Regions from separate parts of the Streptomyces sp. SCSIO ZS0520 genome, predicted to be linked through region 3. Evidence: riboswitches for the same ligand, from Rfam matches in the RefSeq annotation. Region 3 holds a riboswitch; each other region holds the start of a gene.
The links. A riboswitch is a leader RNA that binds a small molecule or an ion and turns the genes downstream of it on or off. The one in region 3 is predicted to bind cobalamin.
Positions count from the first base shown of each region.

Region 1: another riboswitch for cobalamin. It lies ahead of MID12_RS10060 (CbtB domain-containing protein); the one in region 3 lies ahead of MID12_RS30675 (CoA-acylating methylmalonate-semialdehyde dehydrogenase).
Region 2: another riboswitch for cobalamin. It lies ahead of MID12_RS24660 (prenyltransferase/squalene oxidase repeat-containing protein); the one in region 3 lies ahead of MID12_RS30675 (CoA-acylating methylmalonate-semialdehyde dehydrogenase).

Region 1 covers NZ_CP092644.1:2,707,401-2,714,971, forward strand. The annotation lists gene MID12_RS10050 (kelch motif-containing protein) at 1-1,283, shown strand, start outside; gene MID12_RS10055 (glycoside hydrolase family 6 protein) at 1,400-2,467, opposite strand; cobalamin riboswitch at 2,625-2,782, shown strand; gene MID12_RS10060 (CbtB domain-containing protein) at 2,817-3,029, shown strand; gene MID12_RS10065 (CbtA family protein) at 3,143-3,913, shown strand; gene MID12_RS10070 (hypothetical protein) at 4,053-4,889, opposite strand; gene MID12_RS10075 (HAD-IIA family hydrolase) at 5,108-5,887, opposite strand; gene MID12_RS10080 (alkaline phosphatase family protein) at 5,979-7,466, opposite strand.
Region 2 covers NZ_CP092644.1:6,134,051-6,141,621, forward strand. The annotation lists gene MID12_RS24645 (ABC transporter ATP-binding protein) at 1-73, opposite strand, end outside; gene MID12_RS24650 (energy-coupling factor transporter transmembrane component T) at 70-1,314, opposite strand; gene MID12_RS24655 (SCO2322 family protein) at 1,344-2,069, opposite strand; gene MID12_RS24660 (prenyltransferase/squalene oxidase repeat-containing protein) at 2,066-3,316, opposite strand; cobalamin riboswitch at 3,428-3,561, opposite strand; gene MID12_RS24665 (TetR family transcriptional regulator) at 3,558-4,211, opposite strand; gene MID12_RS24670 (glycosyltransferase family 4 protein) at 4,459-5,859, shown strand; gene MID12_RS24675 (class I SAM-dependent methyltransferase) at 5,853-6,584, shown strand; gene MID12_RS24680 (prenyltransferase/squalene oxidase repeat-containing protein) at 6,581-7,571, shown strand, end outside.
Region 3 covers NZ_CP092644.1:7,485,513-7,493,083, reverse strand. The annotation lists gene mgrA (L-glyceraldehyde 3-phosphate reductase) at 1-522, shown strand, start outside; gene MID12_RS30690 (Lrp/AsnC family transcriptional regulator) at 737-1,258, shown strand; gene cobF (precorrin-6A synthase (deacetylating)) at 1,234-2,025, opposite strand; gene MID12_RS30680 (hypothetical protein) at 2,204-2,629, shown strand; cobalamin riboswitch at 2,716-2,893, shown strand; gene MID12_RS30675 (CoA-acylating methylmalonate-semialdehyde dehydrogenase) at 3,093-4,592, shown strand; gene MID12_RS30670 (acyl-CoA dehydrogenase family protein) at 4,597-5,742, shown strand; gene MID12_RS30665 (enoyl-CoA hydratase/isomerase family protein) at 5,739-6,818, shown strand; gene mmsB (3-hydroxyisobutyrate dehydrogenase) at 6,815-7,571, shown strand, end outside.

The DNA of each region.
Region 1 (7,571 bases), 4.8 Mb from region 3:
CGCAGCGCAGCGGCACGAAGTACGAGACCGGCACCCAGGACAACTACCGGGTGCAGGGCCTCACCGGTTCCGACGCGCGCAATGTGTACGGCATCGCGCAGAAACTCGCCCTGGACAAGAAGGACTTCCAGGGAATCCGGGACGCCTACGAATTCGACCCGCGGGCCGAGAAGTACATCAAGGTCGACCCGATGAACGAGGCCCGCTGGTATCCGACGCTGACCACGCTCTCGGACGGAAAGGTGCTCAGCCTCTCCGGACTCGACGAGATCGGCCAGCTGGTGCCCGGCAAGAACGAGGTCTTCGACCCGAAGACGAGGAAGTGGTCGTACACCAAGGGCCTGCGCCAGTTCCCGACCTATCCCGCGGTCTTCCTCACCCGGGACAGCAAGCTCTTCTACTCCGGTTCGAACGCCGGGTACGGACCGGACGACGTCGGCCGCGACCCGGGCCTCTGGGATCTGAAGACCAATAAGTTCCGCAAGATCCCCGGGCTGAGCGACGCGGACCAGTTGGAGACCTCCAATACGGTGCTGCTGCCGCCCGCGCAGGACGAGCGGTACATGGTGATCGGCGGCGGCGGGGTCGGCGAGTCCGAGAAGTCCAGCAGGAAGACCCGGATCGTCGATCTCCTGGACGCGTCACCGAAGTTCACCGACGGCCCCGAGCTGGAGAAGGGCACCCGCTACCCGCAGGCCTCCGTACTGCCCGACGACACGGTCCTGGTCTCCGGCGGCTCCGAGGACTACCGCGGGCGCGGCGACTCCAACATCCACCAGGCGCGGCTCTACGACCCGAAGTCCCGCACCTTCGACCGGGTCGCCGACCCCGAGGTGGGCCGCAACTACCACTCGGGCTCGCTGCTGCTGCCGGACGGCCGGGTGATGTTCTTCGGCTCCGACTCGCTCTACGCGGACAAGGCGGGCAGCAAGCCCGGCACCTTCGAGCAGCGCATCGAGATCTACACCCCGCCCTACCTCTACCGCGACTCGCGCCCCACGCTCAGCGGCGGCCCGAAGACCGTGGAGCGCGGCGACTCGGCGACCTTCACCTCACCGACCGCCGCCGCGCTGAAGAACGCCCGCCTGATCCGGCCGAGCGCCTCCACCCATGTCACCGACGTGGACCAGCGCTCCGTCGCCCTGGACATGCAGACCGAGGGCGACCAGGTCACCGTCACGGTCCCGAAGAACCGCGATCTGGTCCCCTCCGGCTGGTACATGCTCTTCGTGACGGACGGCAAGGGCACACCGTCGAAGGCGCAGTGGGTGAAGGTGCCGTAGGCAGCCGCCCCCGGGGAGCAGCGCCGCGGGCGCGCGCGACGGCTTCCCGGGGAACAGGACGCCCGCCGGTCCTCCAGCGGTCCGGCGGGCGGTTCCCAACTCTCCTCGGCTGCGCGCTACTTCGCGCCCTTCGCCAGCCCCAGCGCGTACTGCGGCCACCACTCGCCCGCCTTGGGGCCGCCCTTGCAGGTGCCGTCGGACTCGCCCGGGCGCTTGACCCAGAGGTAGGCCTTGACCAGGGGGTCGCCCGTCTTGACGGTGGGGGGCTCACCGAGGGCGCGGCCGGGCGGGTTGCACCAGCGCTCCTTCGGATCGCCGCCGGTGTAAGGGCCGTTGCCGTTGCGGCTGGTGTCGACGACGAAGGGCTTGCCGCCGAGCTTCGCGGAGAGCTGCTTGCCGTAGGCGACGGACTGGGCGGTGCCGTAGAAGTTCGAGACGTTGACCGCGAAGCCGTCCGCCTGCTCCACGCCCGCCCGCTTCAGCGGCTCGAAGAGCTGATCGGGCTTGCCCCAGCCCGCGTTGCCCGCGTCGAGGTAGACCTCGGTGTCCTTGAGCGCGCCCAGGCGCTCGACGGCGCCCTTGAGCAGGTCGAAGCGCTCCTCGTGGAATTCGCCGGGGGTGCAGCCGTCCACCAGGTGCAGTACGGCGTCGGGTTCGAGGACCACGGTGGCGGGGCGGTCCCCGATGCCCCCCGCGACCTGCTCGACCCAGCCGCGGTAGGCGTCGCCGTCCGCGGCGCCGCCGCCCGAGTAGTTGCCGCAGTCGCGGTGCGGGATGTTGTAGAGGACGAGCAGGGCCCTGCGGTCGGCCTTGGCGGCGGCCTCGGTGAAACCGCGCGCCTGCTGCTCGGCGTTCTCCTGGCCGATCCACTCGGCGGCGGGCTGCTCGGCGATCCGGCGGAGGAGACCGGCCTCCTCGTCCTGCCCGTCACCCCGGTAACCGGCCGCCTGCGCCGCGGCCTTGCCGTCCGGATTCACCCAGAACGGGTCGGCGGCCTTGGGCTGCTGACGCACCGGCGCGGACTCCTCGCCGCCGCCGTCGTCGGAGGAGGAGCAGCCGGCGAGCAGCAGCGCGGCCGCCGCGCCGAGCGCCGCGGCCCGAAGCCCCGTACGGGCGGGGGCGGTTGTGCGCTTGCTCACGGTGCCGCGGTCCGCGGCCCGGCAGATCGGTGTGCTGCCGTACATCCACTCCCCCTCGGTGGGCTCACTGGCGTCCCATCGTGGCACACCTCCCTCACCGCACAGCGTCCGTACACCCCAGGTCGGCGGCTTGCGATCGGGGCGGGGCGGCGGGCGCGCGGGAGTGTCCGAGGGCGGACGCAGAAGTGACCTGTCTGGTTGACAGGTTCACCGAACTGCTGGGACTCTCCGGACGACAAATCCATACATCGAGGCGACGGAAGCCAGGAACCCGGTGCGAATCCGGGACGGTCCCGCCACTGTTACCGCCGGCCGCCGCCGCGCGGGAGTCAGGAACTGACCCGTCGTCCTCCTGCCATGGGGCGTGGAAACCCCAAGAAGGAGGTCCACCGGTATGTCCTTGCACACCGCATCGCACACCGCATCGGCGGCCGACGCCACCCTCAGCGCCCGCGACTGGGCGATCGCGGCGGCCGCGGCGATCGTCTCCCTGATCGCCCTGTACGCCGTCTTCCTCGACCAGGGCACCCTGGTCTCCGCGACCGGCAGCTACCTGCACGAGTTCGCCCACGACGGCCGCCACCTCTTCGGCGCTCCCTGCCACTAGAGAGTGTCGTCACAGTCCCGCTCGGCGCCCACGGGCCCGCACCGGACTGTGACGACACCCCCGAGCACCACGTACGACCACCCCCGCGTACTGATCCCGGAGCGCACAGAACCATGTCCACACCCCTGATACCCCTGCTCGGACGCGGCGTCGTCGCGGGCGCCGCCGCCGGTCTCGCGGCCGGTCTCTTCTCGCTGTTCGCGGCGGAACCGCTGATGGACCGCGCCATCCGCGAGGAGGAGGCGCGCGCGGCGAAGGAGCACGCGCACGAGCACGCCGCCGCCGCGGCCCAGCACCACGAGGAACTCTTCTCCCGCTCCACCCAGCACTTCGGCCTGGTGGTCACGGCGGTCGTCGCGGGCATCGCCCTCGGCGTGTTCTTCGCCCTCGCCTACGCCCTGATCCACCGGCGCACGCCCCTGGCGAACCCCTGGCCGCGCGCCCTGGTCTTCGCCGCCGCCGCCTTCCTCGCGGTCGCCCTGCTGCCCGCCCTGCGCTACCCGGCCAACCCGCCCGGCGTCGGCGACTCCGCCACGGTCACCGACCGCCAGGAGATGTGGCTCGGCGCGGTCGCGATCGGCGTCCTCGGCCTGCTGCTCGCCTGGCAGGTCGCGGTGAAGCTCGCCGAACGGCCCGTCCCGGTACGCCACACCGCCGTGGCCGCCACCGTGATCGCCGTCCTCGCGGTGCTCTTCCTGCTCCCGGACAACCCGGACGCGGTACCGGTCGAGGCCACCCTGCTCTGGGACTTCCGCGTCCTGTCGATCGGCACCCAGGCCCTCCTCTGGGCCGTCTTCGGCGCGGTCTTCGGCGCTCTCGGCCTGCGTGCCGCGTCCCGCCCTGCCACCGCCGCCGAGCCGCGGCGGGAGACCGCCACGGCCTGACCGGCGCCCGCATCGCGCACCCGGCCCCGGTGCCCGTCCCCGATTCCGGGGCCGGGTGTCGGGGCCTTCACCACTCCCCCGTTCCCCCGCGTTCTCCCCCGGTGGTCCGCCCGGTGGTCCGCCCGCCCCTCAACTCCCGTCAGCCACGCGGTTTTCCGCCGGTCCGCGCGGCTCGGCGGCGGGTGCTCCGTACCGCCATCGCGACCGCGGCCACCGAGGCGAGGGCGAGGCCGGTGACGGTGTGCCGGGTGCCGGGGCCCGCGAGTTCGGGCTGGGCGGCCATCTCCGGGGCGGCGGCGCCGGGGGGCCGCGGCCCGGGCGAGGCGGAAGGGGCCGCGCCTGTCGCCTCGGGGGCCGCCGCTCCCTGCTGCTCGGCGGGGGCCGACGTCTGCTCCTCGCCAGTGGCCGACGTCTGCTTCTCGCCGTGGGCCGCTCCCTGCTTCTCGCCGGGCGCCCGCCTCTGCTGCTCGCCGGGCGCCGAGCTCGCGGGGTGTGCCGCGTGGCGGGCGCCCTGGGCGCCGTCGTCCGCGCCGCTCTGCGAGGGCGCCAGGTCTCCCGTGCGCGCCCGGTCGCCCGCCCCCTCGTCGAGCACCCGGAAGGTGGTGAGCAGCCCCCGGTCGGCCCGGGCGGCGCCGTCCGGGTCCACCGGGCTGCCGGTGGTCGCGCAGGCGATCCGCACCTCGTGCAGGCCGAGGGTGGCGGTGGGCCGTATCCGGGCCTCGGCGCGGAGCGGGGCGCCCGGGGCGGCGGCGAGTTCGGCGGGGGCGGCGAAGGCCGGGGAGTAGGCCCGGCCGGTGCGGCCCGGGCAGCCGGTGACGGTGAGCGCGACACTGCCGCCGCGGTCGACGACCGCGGGCGCGACCCGCACCACCCCGTCCCCCGCGGATGGCGGCGGCCCCTGGACGGCGCCCGCGGGTGCCGCCATCAGGACGGCGCCCGCGGCGGCGGCGCTCAGAGGGAGCAGAGCTATGTGCATCGTGAACCTCCTACTACGGCAGGTTCACCTCCGCGGAGGCACTTCGCATCCGGAGCGCTACGCAGCGTAGCCACGGGCCCGGCGCCGACCGGGCGGCCGGGCCACCTCTCAGCCGGGAACACCCCGGTCGGCGGCGGCCGGAACACCCCGGCTCCGGCCACGACTCCGAAGGCAGCCCCGCCCCCGCCCCCGACCCCGACCTCGGCCCCGCCCCCGCCTCAGACCAGATCCACCAGATCGGCGATCGAGCGCACCACGGTGGACGGCCGGAAGGGGTACTTCTCGATGTCGGCCTCGGCGGTGAGGCCGGTCAGGACGAGGAAGGTCTCCATGCCCGCCTCCAGACCGGCCAGGACGTCGGTGTCCATCCGGTCGCCGATCATCGCGCTGGACTCGGAGTGGGCGCCGATCGCGTTCAGGCCGGTGCGCATCATCAGCGGGTTCGGCTTGCCCGCGAAGTAGGGCTCCTTGCCGGTGGCCTTGGTGATGAGCGCCGCCACCGAGCCCGTCGCGGGCAGCGGGCCCTCGGTGGAGGGGCCGGTCTCGTCGGGGTTGGTGCAGATGAAGCGGGCGCCCGCGTTGATCAGCCGTACCGCCTTGGTCATCGCCTCGAAGGAGTACGTACGGGTCTCGCCGAGTACCACGTAGTCCGGGTCGGCGTCGGTGAGGACGTACCCGATGTCGTGCAGGGCGGTGGTCATGCCCGCCTCCCCTATGACGTACGCGGTGCCGCCGGGGCGCTGGTCGTCGAGGAACTTGGCGGTGGCGAGGGCGGAGGTCCAGATGTTCTCGACCGGGACGTCCAGGCCCATCCGCTTCAGGCGGGCGTGCAGGTCGCGGGCGGTGTAGATGGAGTTGTTGGTGAGGACCAGGAAGGGCTTGCCGGATTCGCGGAGCCGCTTGATGAAGGCCTCGGCTCCCGGGATGGGCACGCCCTCGTGGATGAGGACCCCGTCCATGTCGGTGAGCCAGGAATCGATGGGCCTGCGGTGTGACATCGTGCGGGTCTCCTGCCGTACGCCGAACCGAACCGAGAAAGTGCCGTGCTGGGGGCGCCGCCACCACACCGTGCCGACGCCCCCACCTTAATCAGCCGCTGGTCAGCCGGACCCCGTCGAGCGCCCAGAACCAGTTGTCGCCCCCGCGGTAGCGGAAGCGCACGGTGGCCTCGCGGGCGCCGGAGGGGACGTCCAGGTCGAGGTGTTCGACGCGGGAGGGGACGTCCTCGGTGTAGGTGGTGAGGACCTGCGGCGCGCCGCCGTCCCAGGAGACGGAGACCTCGCCGCGCTGCTCGCCCTCCTGGCGGTAGAAGGTGGTGTACGTGAGGGTGGCCGCGCCGCCGGAGACCGGGTACGCGGGGCTGACCAGGGTGGAGTCGAAGGTGCCGTCGGTCCCGGCGTCGGACCACTCGTCGCCGTCGGCCACCGCGAAGACGCCGCGGGAGCGGAGGTTGGACTCGCGCTCCTGGTCGGGGGCGGCCCGGGTCCAGAACTCGTCGGTGGTGAAGGTCCAGCCGCGCCACTCGGTGATTCCGCCGCCGCCCATCGCGGAGTTGTCGACCGACCAGCCCTTCGGCGGGGTGTGGGTGAAGCCCAGGGTCTCGCCGAGGCCGCTCTCGTCGACCGCGGTCTCCAGCTTCTCGCGCAGGCTCTCGAAGTCGTCGGGGGCGGGCTCCTGGAAGGGGCGGCCGTCGAGGTCCCAGGCGGGGTCGAGGGCGATACCGAGGTGGGCGAGGGCGCCGGCCGCGAGGTCGGGCATCCGGATGTCGTGCCGGACCGCACCGGGCTCGGCGCCGCCGCCCACCGCGAGCAGGAAGGTCTGCCGTTCGGCCCAGGAGGAGCCGCCGTGGCCGCCGGGGTCGGTGTGGCCGTGGTCGGCGGTGACGAGGATCAGCCAGTCCTCCTCGCCGTGGCTGCCACGGGCGCCGACCGCGTCGAGGATGCGGCCGACCTGGGCGTCCACGCCCGCGATGGCGTCCAGGTACTCCTGGCTCGCGGCGCCGGTGCTGTGTCCCGCGTGGTCGACGTTGTCGAGGTGGACGAAGACGGCGTCCGGGTCGCCGTCGGTCAGCTCGGCCACCGCGCGCCGGGTGGTGCCCTCGTCGTACTCCTCCTCCGGGGTGGAGACGCGGGTGTCGACGGCCGGGGAGATCACGGTGTCGGTGAGCGGGTTCCAGGAGCAGACGGCGAGGGTCTTCAGCTCGGGCCGCGCCTGCTCGACGCGGGTGAGGAAGTCGGGGTAGCGGTCGAAGGCGTTGCCGGTGAACTCGTTGTCCCGGACGCGGTGCTTGTCGGGCCACACCCCGGTCAGGACGGTGGCCCAGCCCGGTCCGGAGAGGGTGGGCGCGAGCGGCTCGGCGTAGATGCTGCTGCGGGCGGTCAGGCCCTCCGTCATCAGCTGCTGGAGTCGCGGGGCCCGGGCGTCCTCGATACGGGTGAGCAGGGCGCCGTCGATGCCGAGGGCGAGCACCTTCGGTCTGCGGGCGGCGCCGCGGGCCACCGAGGCGAGCGGGCCCGCTCCGGCGGCGGCGAGCGCGGCGGCGCCGAGCAGCAGGGAGCGGCGGGAGAGGCGTGACATGGGGGTCCTCCGGTGGGGGGTGTCCGGGCGGCCGGGCTGCCGTGCCGGGCGGCCGGGCCGCGGCCTCCGGCGGCGGGCGCCGCGGAGGGTCTTGGTCCATACCTG
Region 2 (7,571 bases), 1.4 Mb from region 3:
TGAAGTCGGCCCCGGCGAGGGCGGGTCGGTCACCGCCGTCGTAGGTGACGGAGACCTCCTCGAAGCGGATCATGTGAACTCCTCGGCGCCGGGCGGCTGTTCGGGGGTGTGCGGGGCCGCGGGCGCGGGGCGCAGCCGGTCGCGGCGGGGCGCCGCGCCGTCGGCGGCGGGTGGCTCCGCTTCGGGTTCCGGGGTGCGGCCCGGGCGCTGTGCGGGCGGCGGCACCGGTGCCACCAGGGCGGGCAGCAGGCCGAGCAGGATGCCCGCGGCCGTCCACAGCGGCAGTTCCGGGGCCACCAGCGGGACCACCCCGGGCCGCAGGGCCTCGGTGTACGCGGACCCCGCCCAGATCATCGCGGCGGCGACGGCGGCCCCGCTGCCCGCGACCAGCCAGGCCCGGGCGCCCCAGACGTCGGGGCGGTAGCGGGTGCGCGGCGAGCGGCGGCCGCCGAGGCGCAGCCCGGCGAGCACGGCGGCGACTCCCGCGCCCAGCAGGGGCGGTGCGTAACCGGAGCCGTCCGCGGTGAGCAGTCCGTAGGTGCCCGCGCAGACCAGGATGAGGCCGCCGAGGGTCAGGGCGCCGGTGGTGCGCCGGAGCGCGGCGGAGACCGGGGTGGTGCGGCCGAAGCCGCGGGCGTCCATGGCGGCGGCGAGCGCCACCGAGCGCTCCAAGGCGCCCTCCAGGACCGGCAGTCCGACCTGGAGGAGTCCGCGCAGCCCCTTGTCGGGGCGCCCGCGCAGCCGCCGGGCCGCCCGCAGCCTGCCGATGTCCGCGATCAGCTGCGGGGCGAAGGTCATCGCGACCACCACGGCGACCCCCACCTCGTAGAGCGCGCCCGGCAGCGATTTGAGCAGGCGGAAGGGGCTGGCCAGGGCGTTCGCGGCGCCGACGCAGATCAGCAGGGTGGCGAGCTTGAGCCCGTCGTAGGCGGCGAAGACCAGGCCCTCGGCGGTGACCCGGCCGCCGATCCGCACGCCCTGCGCCCAGTCGGGCAGCGGCGCCTCCGGCAGCGTGAGGAGGACGTGCGATCCCGGGATCGGCGATCCGAGGACCACCGCGAACAGGAGCCGGATACCGAGGACCACCAGTCCCAGGCGCACGAAGGCCCCGTACGAGCGGGCCCAGGGCGCCGAGGTCCGGCGCGCGGCCACCACGTACCCGGCGACCGCGATCAGCAGGGCGAGGAGCAGCGGATTGGTGGTGCGCGAGGCGGCGGTGCCGAGGCCGAGCGCCCACAGCCACCAGGCCCCGGGGTGCAGGGCGCCCGAGCGGCTCGCGAAGGGGGCCGGGCGCAGCGGGCCGCGGCGGGGCATGGCGGTGGTGCGGGGCACGGCGGCGGGCCTCAGCCGCGGCGGCGCTTGGCCCGCACCCCGGCGGCGACGGCCACCAGGACGACCAGGGCGCCGCCGCCGATCAGGCCGAAGGAGGGGCCGCCGTCCTCGCCGCCGGAGCCGTCCCCGGCCTCGCCTCGGGTGCCGGGCTCGCGCTCGGCCTCGCCCGAGACCTGTTCGCCGCAGCCGGACTTCGGGTAGCCCGCGATCGCGCAGAGCAGGGCCTTGCTGTCGTAGCGCAGCGGTTCGGCCACCGCGGCGAGCGCCTCGGCGGTGCTGGCGTCGGCGGGCACCCGCGCGCAGACGGTGCGCGGCTTCGGCGGCGACTCGCCCCCGGGGGCGTCGGCCGGGGTGCCGAAGTCGAGGACCAGGGCGAGGCGTTTGCGGCCCTTCTCGGCCGGGGTGTCCGCGCAGACCGTGCCGAAGTCGGCCTCGCCGCGCGGCTTGGCGGCGTCCTTCGAGTCCTCGCTCACGGAGAACCGGAAGCCCTGCACCGACCCGTCCGCGGGGCGCGTCAGCGAGGGGCCCTGACTCGCGTACCGCCAGGCGTTGTTCTCGCGCTCCCAGAAGGACCAGTACCGGTAACCGGCGGCCCCCGCGGGCGCCGCCGCGAGCAGGACGGCGAGTACGGCGGTCAGTACGGCGGCGAGCGGGGCGGCCAGGGCGGGCGCGCGGCGGGGTGCCGGGGTGCGGCGCCCGTCCGCCGGGGCCGCCGACTCCGGGACCCGGCCGGTCACTTCCCCTGCTTCTTGTTGCGGCTGCTGAACAGGAAGCCGACCCCGATACCGGCGACGAGCCCGACGCCGACGATCCACCAGACGCTGGTGCCGTCCTCGTCCTTCTCCTTGTCCTGCGCGGCGTCCTCGGCGCTGCCGTCCTTCTGCGACTCGGGCGCCGGGCCCTGGGCGTCGAGCGCGCCGACCAGGTCGGTGGAGCCGAAGGCGCGGGGGTCGGCGCCGACGGCGTGCGCGGCGAGCACCAGCTGCGCGTAGGCGGCGGGACCGCCCCCGCGCGCCCAGTCGGCCGCGTTCTTCTCCAGCCAGCCGTACGCCTTACGGGCCGCGTCCGGGCGGCCCGCGGCGGCCAGCGCGACCACGGTGTCCGCGGTGTTGCCGAAGTCGGGCTTCTTCTCGGCGCCCGGCATCACCGACATCAGATGGGTGCCGCCCGTCAGCTCCTTCTCCAGGTAGTCCGCGGCGCCCGCCGCGCTCTCCTTCGGGGTGGCCGCGCCGGGCTCGACGCAGGCGCCGCCCGCGTCCTTCCCGCCCCCGGTGGCGGCCAGGCCCTTGCCGAGGCTGCCGAGGACTCCGGCGGCGGAGGCGTCCGCGTTGGGCTCCAGCGGGCCCGGCTGCTGCCCGCCCGCGGACTTGCCGGGCTGGAAGGCGAAGGCGCCGCCGCCGTCCTTGACGGTGCAGGGCACGGTCAGCGCGTCCAGCGCGTCGAAGGGCGACTTGCCGCCCTTGCGCACCGCGGCCGGGTCCTCGCCCGCGGCCTTCAGGGCGCCGATGACCAGGGAGGTGGAGTTGGTGTCGCTGGCGCCGCCCGGGTTGTAGCCCCAGCCGCCGTCCTTGTTCTGCACCGACTTCAGCCAGCCGACCGCCTTGCCGGTGGTCTTCTCGTGCCCGCCGAGCGCGGCGAGGGCCTGCACCGCGGCGGCCGTGCTGTTGCTGTCCACGGGGGTCTTCTTGCCGCAGGCCGCGGCGGCGTCGGCGCGGAAGGGGGCGAAGGAGCCGTCCGCGCACTGCTGTCCGGTGAGCCAGTCGACCGCCTTGTCCGCGGGCCGCACCGAGGCGGTGTCCTGGGCGAGGAAGGCGAGCGACTGCCGCCAGACCCCGTCGAACTGCGGGTCCGCCTTCCCGTACAGGCCGGAGGGCAGGGCCACCGAGGGGGACGGCTTCGGGGTCTCGGCGAGCGCGGCCGGTGCGGAGGCCGCCCCGGTCACGGCGACGGCGGCGAGAACCGCTGCGGTGCGGCGAACGTTCATGAGCGGCGGTGCCTCTCCCTGTGGCGGAGCCGCGCGGCACGGCACGCGGAGCACCGGGCGGCTGCGGCCCCGTATGCCTCGACGGTGCCTGTCACCGGGGTCCCGGTGACGCGAGCCGGTCATATCCGCCCCGGGCATTCCGGCTCGCCGCCGTTTCGGGGACGGGCGGCTCACGGTTGCGGGTCAGCGCCGGGTTTCCACCGGCTTCCCCCGAGGCGGGCATGAGAACGACGCGGTCACTTTACCGGTCGGGTCCGGGGGCGGTTCGGCCCGGCGGCTCCTCGGGCGGCCCGGCCGAGGTGAGGTCGATGAGGCGGCACACCGTCTCGATGTCGAAGCCGACCTGGGTGATCGAGGCGCGGCCGGAGACCCAGGTGATCAGCGCCGAGTGCCAGGTGTGCGCGATCACCCGGACCGCGGACAGCTGCGCCGGGCTCGGATCCGCGAGGCCCATGGCGTCCAGGATGAGCGCCATGGTCTGCCGGGTGACCTGGTCGACCTCGGCGCTGACCGAGCGGTCGGCGAAGGTCAGCGCGCGCACCATGGCGTCGGCGAGCAGCGGTTCGCGCTGGAGGGCGCGGAAGGCGCGCATCAGGGTCGCGGCGACCCGTTCGGCGGGGCCCGCCCCGTCCGGGGGCCGCTCGCGCAGCGTGGTGTGCAGCTGGCCGAGCTTGTCCTGCATGGTCGCCACGAGCAGATGGACCTTGGACGGGAAGTAGCGGTACAGGGTGCCGAGGGCGACCTGCGCGACCTCGGCGACCTCGCGCATCTGCACGGCGTCGAAGCCGCCCCGCGCGGCCAGCTCGGCGCTCGCGCGCAGCATCCGGCGGCGCCGGGCCGCCTGCCGCTCGGTCTGCGGGGAGGCCGGATGCGAGGGCCGTGCGTGCGTTGCCATCTGTCCGTTCCGTGCGGGCTGCCGGGTGCGGGAGCGTCGCCGCGCCGGGGCCGCGCTGCCCCCGGACGGCACAGCATGGCAGGGGGCTCGGCCGTGGCGCGAATCACCTGGTCCGCCCGGCACAGTACGGGCTACCAGCCGGTAAATTCGATCCTCCGAGCGTTCCGGAATGCTCCACTCTGAAACTTGTTCTAGGTTAGCGCCGCGCGTAGTCTCGCGTGAAAGAGCCGTGAGAAGGGGGCCCGGAGTGACCGCTGAGGCCAGGAAGGACGGCCATCGCGCGGGCTCCGCCCCCGACGGTGACCGGCCGCTGCGCATCGCCCTGCTCAGCTACAAGGGCAACCCGTACTGCGGGGGCCAGGGCGTCTACGTACGGCACCTGTCCCGGGAACTCGCCCGCCTCGGCCACCAGGTCGAGGTCATCGGCGCCCAGCCCTACCCCGTCCTCGACGGGAACGGCACCGGCGGCGCCCCCAATCCGCGCCTGACCGAGCTGCCGAGCCTGGACCTCTACCGGCCCTCGGACCCCTTCCGCAGACCCGCGCGCGGCGAGTACCGCGACTGGATCGACGCCCTCGAAGTCGCCACCATGCTCACCGGCGGCTTCCCCGAGCCGCTCACCTTCTCGCTGCGGGCCGGTCGCCATCTGCGCGCCCGCGCGGGGGAGTTCGACGTCGTGCACGACAACCAGACCCTCGGATACGGGCTGTTGGGCGACCTCGGCGCCCCGCTCGTCACCACCATCCACCATCCGATCACCGTGGACCGGCAGTTGGAGCTGGACGCCGCCCCGCACTGGCGCCGCCGGGCCTCGGTGCGCCGCTGGTACGCCTTCACCCGGATGCAGAAGCGGGTGGCCCGCAGGCTGGAGTCGGTGCTCACCGTCTCCGGCAGCTCCCGGCAGGAGATCGTCGACCACCTCGGCGTCGCGCCCTCCCGCGTCCACGTCGTGCACATCGGCGCCGACACCGGCCTGTTCCGCCCCGACCCCTCGGTGGCCGAGGTGCCCGGCCGGATCGTCACCACCTCCAGCGCGGACGTCCCGCTGAAGGGCCTCGTCCACCTCGTCGAGGCCCTCGCCAAGCTGCGCACCGAGGTGCCCGAGGCCCATCTCGTCGTCGTCGGCAAGCGCGCCGAGGACGGCCCGGTCGCCCAGATGATCGAGCGCTACGGACTCGAGGGCGCCGTCGACTTCGTCAAGGGCATCACCGACGAGGAACTCGTCGACCTGGTCCGCTCCGCCCAAGTGGCCTGCGTACCCTCGCTGTACGAGGGCTTCTCGCTCCCGGCCGCCGAGGCGATGGCCACCGGCACCCCGCTCGTCGCCACCACCGGCGGCGCCATCCCGGAGGTCGCCGGAGCCGACGGGGAGACCTGCCTCGCGGTGCCGCCCGGCGAGTCCGGCGCGCTCGCCGCGGCCCTCGGGCGGCTGCTCGGCGACGAGGGGCTGCGCCGCAGGCTGGGCGCCGCGGGCCGGGAGCGCGTGCTCGCCAACTTCACCTGGGCCGAGGCCGCCCGGGGCACCGCCGAGCGCTACCGCGAGGCCCTCGCCCGCTCCGGCGCCGCCCCCGCGCGCCGCCCCGCCGCCCGCCCGGCGGCGGCCGAAGGAATTGCCGTACCGGATCGCGAAAGCAGGGCCACGTGCTGACCGTCGACTTCTCCCGTTTCCCGCTCGCCGCGGGCGATCGCGTGCTCGACCTCGGCTGCGGGGCCGGGCGGCACGCCTTCGAGTGCTACCGGCGCGGGGCGCAGGTCGTCGCGCTGGACCGGAACGCCGAGGAGATCCGCGAGGTCGCCACCTGGTTCGCCGCCATGAAGGAGGCCAACGAGGCCCCGGCGGGCGCCACCGCCACCGCGATGGAGGGCGACGCGCTCGCGCTGCCCTTCCCCGACGACTCCTTCGACGTCGTCATCATCTCCGAGGTCATGGAGCACATCCCCGACGACAAGGGCGTCCTCGCCGAGATGGTCCGGGTGCTGCGCCCCGGCGGCCGGATCGCGGTGACCGTGCCCCGCTACGGCCCCGAGAAGGTCTGCTGGGCGCTGAGCGACGCCTACCACGAGGTCGAGGGCGGCCACATCCGCATCTACCGGGCCGACGAACTCCTCGACCGGATGCGCGAGGCCGGACTCAAGCCCTACGGCACCCACCACGCGCACGCGCTGCACTCCCCGTACTGGTGGCTCAAGTGCGCCTTCGGCGTGGACAACGACAAGGCGCTGCCGGTGCGCGCATACCACAAGCTGCTCGTCTGGGACATCATGAAGAAGCCGCTGGCCACGCGCCTCGCGGAGCAGTTGCTCAACCCGGTCGTCGGCAAGAGCTTCGTCGCCTACGCCACCAAGCCCCACCTGCCGAAGGCCGAGGCGTGACGAGCCCCGAGCGGACCGAACACCTCGTACTCGACGGCGTCCTCACGGCCGAAGAGGCCGCCCGCACGGTCCGGGGGATCCTCGCCGCCCAGCGCCCGGACGGCGCCATCCCCTGGTTCCGGGGCCACCACCTCGACCCCTGGGACCACACCGAGGCCGCCATGGCGCTGGACGCCTCCGGCGAGCACGAGGCCGCCTGGCGCGCCTACGACTGGCTGGCCCGGCACCAGAACCCGGACGGCTCCTGGTACGCGGCCTACACCGACGGCAACTTCGACGAGGTCAGCGACCGCAGCTGCGAGACCAACTTCACCGCGTACATCGCGGTCGGCGTCTGGCACCACTATCTGGCCACCGGCGACGACACCTTCCTGGACCGGATGTGGCCGGTGGTGGCCCGGGCGATGGAGTTCGTGCTCGGGCTCCAGCAGCCCGGCGGGCAGATCGGCTGGAAGCGGGAGGCGGACGGCACGCCCGTCACCGAGGCGCTGCTCACCGGCTGCTCCTCGATGCACCACGCCCTGCGCTGCGCGCTCGCCCTCGCCGAGCAGCGCGAAGAGCCGCAGCCCGACTGGGAGTTGGCGCTCGGCGCGCTCGGCCACGCGATCCGCTCGCACCCCGAGCTCTTCCTCGACAAGGACCGCTACTCGATGGACTGGTACTACCCGGTCCTCGGCGGCGCGGTCACCGGCGAGGCCGCCAAGTCCCGTATCGCGGCGGGCTGGGACCGCTTCGTGGTGCCGGACCTCGGGGTGCGCTGCGTGGTCCCCAACCCCTGGGTGACCGGCGGCGAATCCGCCGAACTGGCCCTGGCCCTCTGGGCGGTGGGCGAATCCGACCGCGCCCTGGAGATCCTCCAGTCCATCCAGCACCTGCGCGAGCCGGAGAGCGGCCTCTACTGGACCGGCTACGTCTTCGAGGACGCCGCGGTCTGGCCGCGCGAACTCACCACCTGGACCGCCGGATCCGTCCTCCTCGCGGTCGCCG
Region 3 (7,571 bases):
TCCTACACCGCGGAGCAGACCGCCGAGGCGGTGCGGATCCTGCGGGAGCTGGGCGTGCGGCCGCTGATCCACCAGCCCTCGTACTCGATGCTCAACCGCTGGATCGAGGACGACGGGCTGCTCGGCGTCCTGGAGGAGTCGGGCATGGGCTGCATCGCCTTCGCCCCGCTCGCCCAGGGGCTGCTGACCGGCAAGTACCTCGACGGGATCCCGGAGGGCTCGCGCGCGACGCAGGGCAAGTCCCTGGACCCGGGGCTGCTCGACGAGGACACCGTGGGCCGGCTGCGCGGGCTCGCGGGGGTCGCCGAGCGGCGCGGCCAGAAGCTCTCGCAGCTGGCCCTGAACTGGGTGCTGCGCGACAGCCGGGTGACCTCCGCCCTGATCGGCGCCTCCAGCGTGGAGCAGCTGGAGGAGAACCTCGCGGCGCTGAGCGCCCCGCCGCTGACCGCCGCCGAACTCGACGAGATCGACGGCTTCGCGGTCAGCAAGGAGGGCGTGAACATCTGGGCCGCCCGGTCCTGAGCCACCGCCCACGGGGTCAGGACCCCGGCGCCCCCGGCAGGGAGAATGGCGCCGCGGGTCCTGACCCGGCGCCGTCGGCGGGCCGGCGCTCCGCGGCGCCACCGCTGGGGCCGCGGTAGGCACCCGCCGACCGGTGGCACCACACAAGCCGCGCCCGCTGTGCCATGGGTACGGTCACCACCTCTGCCGCCGGTCCCCGAGGAGCCAACGGAACATGCCCGTGGACGCACTGGACACCCGGATCCTGCGGCTGCTGCTCGAACAGCCCCGCACCTCGGTACGCGAGTACGCCCGCATCCTGGGCATCGCCCGGGGAACCCTCCAGGCGCGGCTCGACCGGATGGAGCGGGAGGGCGTCATCACCGCGGGCGGGCCCGCGCTCTCCCCGGCGGCCCTGGGGCATCCGGTGCTCGCCTTCGTGCACATCGAGGTCACCCAGGGGCACCTGGACGCGGTGGGCAACGCCCTCGCCGCGGTGCCGGAGATCATCGAGGCGCACTCCATCGCGGGCGGCGGGGACCTGCTCACCCGCGTGGTGGCCCGGGACAACGGCCATCTGGAGGACGTGATCCAGCAGTTGATCAGCATGCCGGGCGTGGTGCGCACCCGTACCGAGGTGGCCCTGCGCGAGCGCGTGCCGCGGCGGCTGCTGCCCCTGGTGGCGGCGATCGGGCGGGCCGCCTCGGCGCCGGGGCGCGGCGCTGAGGGTGCTCAGCCCTCGCCGCCCTCCGGCTGAAGCCGCAGCAGATAGGTGTCCATGATCCAGCCGTGCCGGGCGCGGGCCTCGGCGCGCAGGCGCGTGATGCGCTCGGCGACCTCGTCCAGCGGCCCGGCCACCAGGATCTCGTCCGGGGTGCCGAGATAGGCGCCCCAGTAGATCCAGACGCCCTCGCCCGTGAGCCGGGTGTAGGCCTCCTGGGCGTCGAGCATGACCACCAGGTCGCCGTCGTCGTTCGGGAAGTCCTCGGCCAGCCGCCGCCCGGGGGTGAGGCGGACGGGGCGGCCGACCCGGTTGAGGGTGATCCGGTGGCGTGCGGCGAGCGCCGAGACGCTGCTGATGCCGGGGACCACCTCGTGGTCGAAGTCCACGGTCCCGCGGGCGCGGATGTCCGCCAGGACGGCGAGGGTGCTGTCGTAGAGCGCCGGGTCGCCCCAGACCAGGAAGGCGCCGGTGCCGCCGGGGGCGAGTTCCTCCCGGATCAGCCGCTCGCAGACATCGGCCCGGCGCCGCCGCCAGTCGTGCACCGCCGAGGTGTAGCCCGCGCGGTCCTCCTGCGCGCGGTCCCGCCAGGGGTCGGCCGCCTCGACGATCCGGTACGGGCCGCTGAGGTGCTCGTCGAGGATCTCGCGGCGCAGCCGGGTCAGCGACTCCTTCTCCCGGCCCTTGCCGAGGACGAAGAAGACCTCGGCCCGGCGCATCGCCTTCACCGCGGCGAGGGTGAGGTGGTCGGGGTCGCCGGCGCCCATGCCGATGACGAGGATGCGGCGTTCTTGCGTACTCATGTCTCCCTCGGGCCCGCCACCGCGCGGCGGCCTCGGCTCGCTGTCTTCCCTGGCCGATCGGCCTCCCATCCAAGCATCCGCGGCGGGCGGCGGCGGGCCCGCGGTCCCCGCACAAGTCACTGGCCGCGCCGGGTACGGGAGTTGTAGCGTGCCGCCATGATGACGCACCGAAAGGTCCATGCCGCGTAGGCGCCCTTCCGCCCTGCGGGGCGAGACTCCCGTACCGCGCCCCCGTCGGCGCCGGTTCCCTCCGGTCGGCCCGGTCTCCGGATCCTGTGTCGCGGCCCTGTGCCGCCTGGAGCGGACCCGCCTGTGGCCGGAGGCGACCGCCGAGGCCTTCTGGCACTGGCGGGCCCTGGCCCACGGCCCCCTGCGCCGGGTGGCCGATCCCCCCTTCGGCGCCCCGAGTTGCGGCATCCCGGAGTGCGGCTGCGACCCCGGCTACTTCCGCGACCGGCTGGAACTCGCGCTCCATCTGCTGCCCCGCAAGAGCGCCCGCGAGCTGCGCGCGCTGCTGCGGCCGCTCGACGAGAAGATCCTGGCCAGGGCCCGGATCATCCGCGCGGACGGCCCGGACGACCCCTGGTGGCGGGGAGAGCTGTGAGCATCCGCCGCCATCGGGCGGGCCGCGGCCGGAAATCACGTCCGGGGCCGGGCCGGGGTGGACTTACTAGGACGTCCAACTATATGTTCGTGACCAAGGCCCGCGGTGTCAGGGAAGCCGGTGCGATTCCGGCGCGGTCCCGCCACTGTGACCGGGGAGTTCGTCCTCGCAGGACACGCCACTGACGGAGAGATCCGTCGGGAAGGCAAGGGGACGCGCGCTGATCCGGGAGTCAGGATACCGGCCGCGGGATGTTCCGTGTTTCCACGAGGATGGAGCAGACACGCATGGCACCGGTCCGTACCCACGACCTGGGTGATCCGCTTCGGCACGCGCGACTGCGCACCGCCTGACGGCACTTCGTCTCCGCGTCTTCCCGGCCGACCACGGCCGCGCGCTGCCGCGCGCGCCGCCGGTCCGCCCTGCCATCCCCCGGATCCCACCTGACGAGAGCAGGCTTTCCATGGTCCGTGAACTGACCCATTTCATCGGCGGCAAGCACACCCCGGGGACCTCGGGTGCGTACGGCGATGTCTTCGACCCCAACACCGGCGAGGTGCAGGCCAGGGTGCCGCTGGCCGGCCGCGCCGAGACCGGGGCGGCCGTCGCGGACGCCGCCGGGGCGCAGCGCGAGTGGGGCGAGTGGAACCCGCAGCGCCGCGCCCGGGTCCTGCTGCGCTTCCTCCAACTCGTCGAGGGCGAGAAGGAGTCGCTGGCCCGGCTGCTCTCCGCCGAGCACGGCAAGACCGTCGCGGACGCGCACGGCGACCTGGCGCGCGGCCTCGACGTGGTGGAGTTCGCCGCGGGCATCCCGCACCTGCTCAAGGGCGAGTTCACCGACAACGCCGGGGCCGGGATCGACGTCCACTCGCTGCGGCGCCCGCTCGGCGTGGTCGCGGGCATCACCCCCTTCAACTTCCCCGCGATGATCCCGCTGTGGAAGGCGGCGCCCGCCCTGGCCTGCGGCAACTCCTTCGTCCTCAAGCCCTCCGAGCGCGACCCCTCGGTGCCGCTGCGGCTCGCGGAACTCTTCCTGGAGGCGGGCCTGCCGCCGGGCGTCCTCAATGTCGTCAACGGCGGCAAGGAGGCCGTCGACACCCTCCTGGAGGACCCGCGCGTCCAAGCGCTCGGCTTCGTCGGCTCCACGCCGATCGCCGCGCACATCTACGCCACCGCCGCCGCGCACGGCAAGCGGGCGCAGTGCTTCGGCGGCGCCAAGAACCACATGATCGTGATGCCCGACGCGGATCTCGACCAGGCCGTGGACGCGCTGGTCGGCGCGGGCTACGGCTCGGCGGGCGAGCGGTGCATGGCGATCTCGGTGGCGGTGCCGGTCGGCGAGGAGACCGCCGAGGCGCTGGTCGCCCGCCTCAAGGAGCGGATCGGCTCCCTGCGCATCGGCCGCAGCGACGACCCGGCGGCGGACTTCGGCCCGCTGGTCGGCCGGGACGCTGTCGACCGGGTCCGCGGCTATGTGGACCTCGGTGTCCGGGAGGGCGCCGAACTCGTCGTGGACGGGCGGGACTTCACGCTCGAGGGGCACGAGGGCGGCTTCTTCGCCGGGGCCTCGCTCTTCGACAGGGTCACCCCGGGGATGCGGATCTACCAGGAGGAGATCTTCGGCCCGGTCCTCTCGGTGGTCCGCGCCGCCGACTACGAGGAGGCCCTGCGGCTGCCCACCGAGCACGCCTACGGCAACGGCGTCGCGCTCTTCACCCGGGACGGCGACACGGCCCGCGACTTCACCCGGCGGGTGGACACCGGCATGGTCGGCGTCAATGTGCCGATCCCGGTGCCGGTGGCCTACCACACCTTCGGCGGCTGGAAGCGGTCCGGCTTCGGCGACCTGGGGCAGCACGGCCCGGACGCGGTCCGCTTCTACACCCGTACCAAGACCGTCACCTCGCGCTGGCCCTCCGGGGCCAAGGAGGGCGCGAGCTTCACCATCCCGACCATGGGGTGACGGCATGACCACTCTCCTCAACGAGGACCAACTCGCCGTCGTCGAGACCACCTTGGACTTCGCCCGCGAGCATCTCGCCCCGGGCGCCCTCGGCTGGGACCAGGACAAGCACTTCCCCGTCGACGTGCTCCGCAAGGCCGCGGGGCTCGGCCTCGGCGGGGTCTACGTCCGCGAGGACCTGGGCGGTTCGGGGCTCTCCCGCGCCGACGGGGTGCTGATCTTCGAGGCGCTGGCCACCGGCTGCCCCTCGATCGCGGGCTACCTCTCCATCCACAACATGGTCGGCTGGATGATCGACCGCTACGGCTCCCCCGCCCAGCGGGCCCGCTTCCTGCCCGCGCTGTGCGCCATGGAGCAGCTCGGCAGCTACTGCCTCACCGAACCGGGCGCGGGCTCCGACGCCGCCGCGCTGCGCACCCGCGCGGTGCGCGACAAGGACCACTGGGTGCTGACCGGGGTGAAGCAGTTCATCTCCGGGGCGGGCGCCTCCCAGGTGTACGTGGTCATGGCGCGCACCGGCGCGGACGGGCCCGGCGGGATCTCGGCCTTCCTCGTCGAACGCGACGACCCCGGCGTCTCCTTCGGCCCGAACGAACGCAAGATGGGCTGGAACGCCCAGCCCACCCGGCAGGTCCTGCTCGACGGGGTGCGGCTGCCCGCCGACCGGCTGCTCGGGCCGGAGGGCGGCGGCTTCCGGATCGCCATGAACGGCCTCAACGGCGGCCGCCTCGGCATCGCCGCCTGCTCGCTCGGCGGCGCGCAGAACGCCCTGGACCGGGGCCTGGCCTATCTGCGCGACCGGGAGGCCTTCGGCGCCACCCTGCTGGACGCCCAGGCCCTGCAGTTCCGGCTCGCCGACATGGCCACCGAACTCGCCGCCGCCCGGGCCCTCGTACGGCAGGCCGCGGACGCCCTCGACCAGGGCACCGCGGACGCCCCGCAGCTGTGCGCCATGGCCAAGCGCTTCGCCACCGACACCGGCTTCTCCGTCGCCGACCGGGCGCTGCAACTGCACGGCGGATACGGCTACTTGGCCGAGTACGGGGTGGAGAAGATCGTCCGGGACCTGCGGGTCCACCAGATCCTGGAAGGGACCAACGAGATCATGCGCGTCATCGTCGCCCGGAGCCTGACGGGAGCACGCGGATGAGCGAGCCCACCGAGGCCCCGGTGCAGGTCCGGGTCGAGGGCGGCCTCGGCCGGCTCGTCCTGAACCGGCCGCGGGCCCTGAACGCCCTGACCCACGAGATGGTCGAACTGCTCGCCGCCGCCCTCGACGACTGGGAGCACGACCCGGCGGTCCGGGCCGTCGTCCTGAGCGGCGCCGGGGAGCGCGGACTCTGCGCGGGCGGCGACATCCGCGCCATCCACGAGGACGCCCGCACCGGCGGCGGGGAGGCCTCGACCGCCTTCTGGCGCGCCGAGTACCGCCTCAACGCCCGGATCGCGCGCTATCCCAAGCCGTACGTCGCCCTGATGGACGGCATCGTGATGGGCGGCGGCGTCGGGGTCTCCGCGCACGGCAGCGTCCGCATCGTCACCGAGCGCTCCAAGGTGGCCATGCCGGAGACCGGGATCGGCTTCGTCCCGGACGTCGGCGGCACCTATCTGCTCGCCCTCGCACCCGGCGAGCTGGGCACCCATCTCGCCCTCACCGGTGCGGTGTCGGGCGCACGGGACGCGCTGGTCTGCGGCCTCGCCGACCACTTCGTACCCTCCGCGCGGCTCCCGGCCTTCCTCGACGCGCTGCGCGGGGGCTCCGTAGCGGAGGCGGTCCGCGCCCAGGTGCGCGAGGCCCCGCCCGGGCAGTTGGAGGAGCAGCGCGAGTGGATCGACCACTGCTACGCCGCGGACACGGTCGAGGAGATCGTGGACCGGCTGCACGCGAGCGGGGCCCCGGCCGCCGAACAGGCCGCGGCGACCCTGCTCACCAAGTCCCCCACCGCGCTCAAGGTCACCCTGGCCGCCCTGCGCCGCGCCCGTGGACTCGGGCCGCTGGAGCGGGTGTTGGAGCAGGAGTACCGGATCTCCACGGCGGCGCTCTCCTCCCCCGACCTGGTGGAGGGCATCCGCGCCCAGGTGATCGACAAGGACCGCGACCCGCACTGGTCCCCGGCCACCCTCACCGAGGTGACCGAGGAGCTGGTGGAGCGGTTCTTCGCCCCGCTCGGTGCGGGCGAACTCGCCCTCGCCGCCGACGACTTCCCCCAGGAGGTGCCCTGGTGACCACGACCGCCGCTTTCCTCGGCCTCGGCCACATGGGCGGCCCCATGGCCGCCAATCTCGTCAAGGCCGGGCACCGCGTGCTCGGCTACGACCCCGTCCCCGAGGCACTGGCCGCCGCGGCCGAGGCCGGGGTCGAGCCCGCCGCCTCCGCGGCCGCCGCCGCGGCCGGGGCCGAGGTGGTCCTCACCATGCTGCCCGCCGGACGCCAGGTCCTCGATCTCTACGGCGAGGGCGGTCTGCTCGCCGCGGCGCGGCCCGGCACCCTCTTCGTGGACTGCTCGACCATCGACGTCGCCGACTCCCGCGCCGCCCACCGAGCCGCGGTCACCGCGGGGCACCGGGCCCTGGACGCCCCGGTCTCCGGCGGGGTGATGGGCGCCGAGGCGGCCACCCTCACCTTCATGGCGGGCGGCGGCGAGGCCGAGTTCGCCGCGGCCGAGCCGCTGCTCGCGGCCATGGGCCGCAAGGTGGTGCACTGCGGCGGCGCGGGCGCCGGTCAGGCCGCCAAGATCTGCAACAACATGATCCTCGGCATCTCGATGATCGCGGTCAGCGAGGCCTTCGTCCTCGCCGACAGCCTCGGCCTCTCCGACCAGGCGCTCTTCGACGTGGCCTCGGCCGCCTCCGGCCAGTGCTGGGCGCTGACCGTCAACTGCCCGGTGCCCGGGCCGGTTCCGGGCAGCCCGGCCAACCGCGACTACCGGCCCGGCTTCGCCGCACCGCTGATGGCCAAGGACCTCGGCCTCGCCGCCA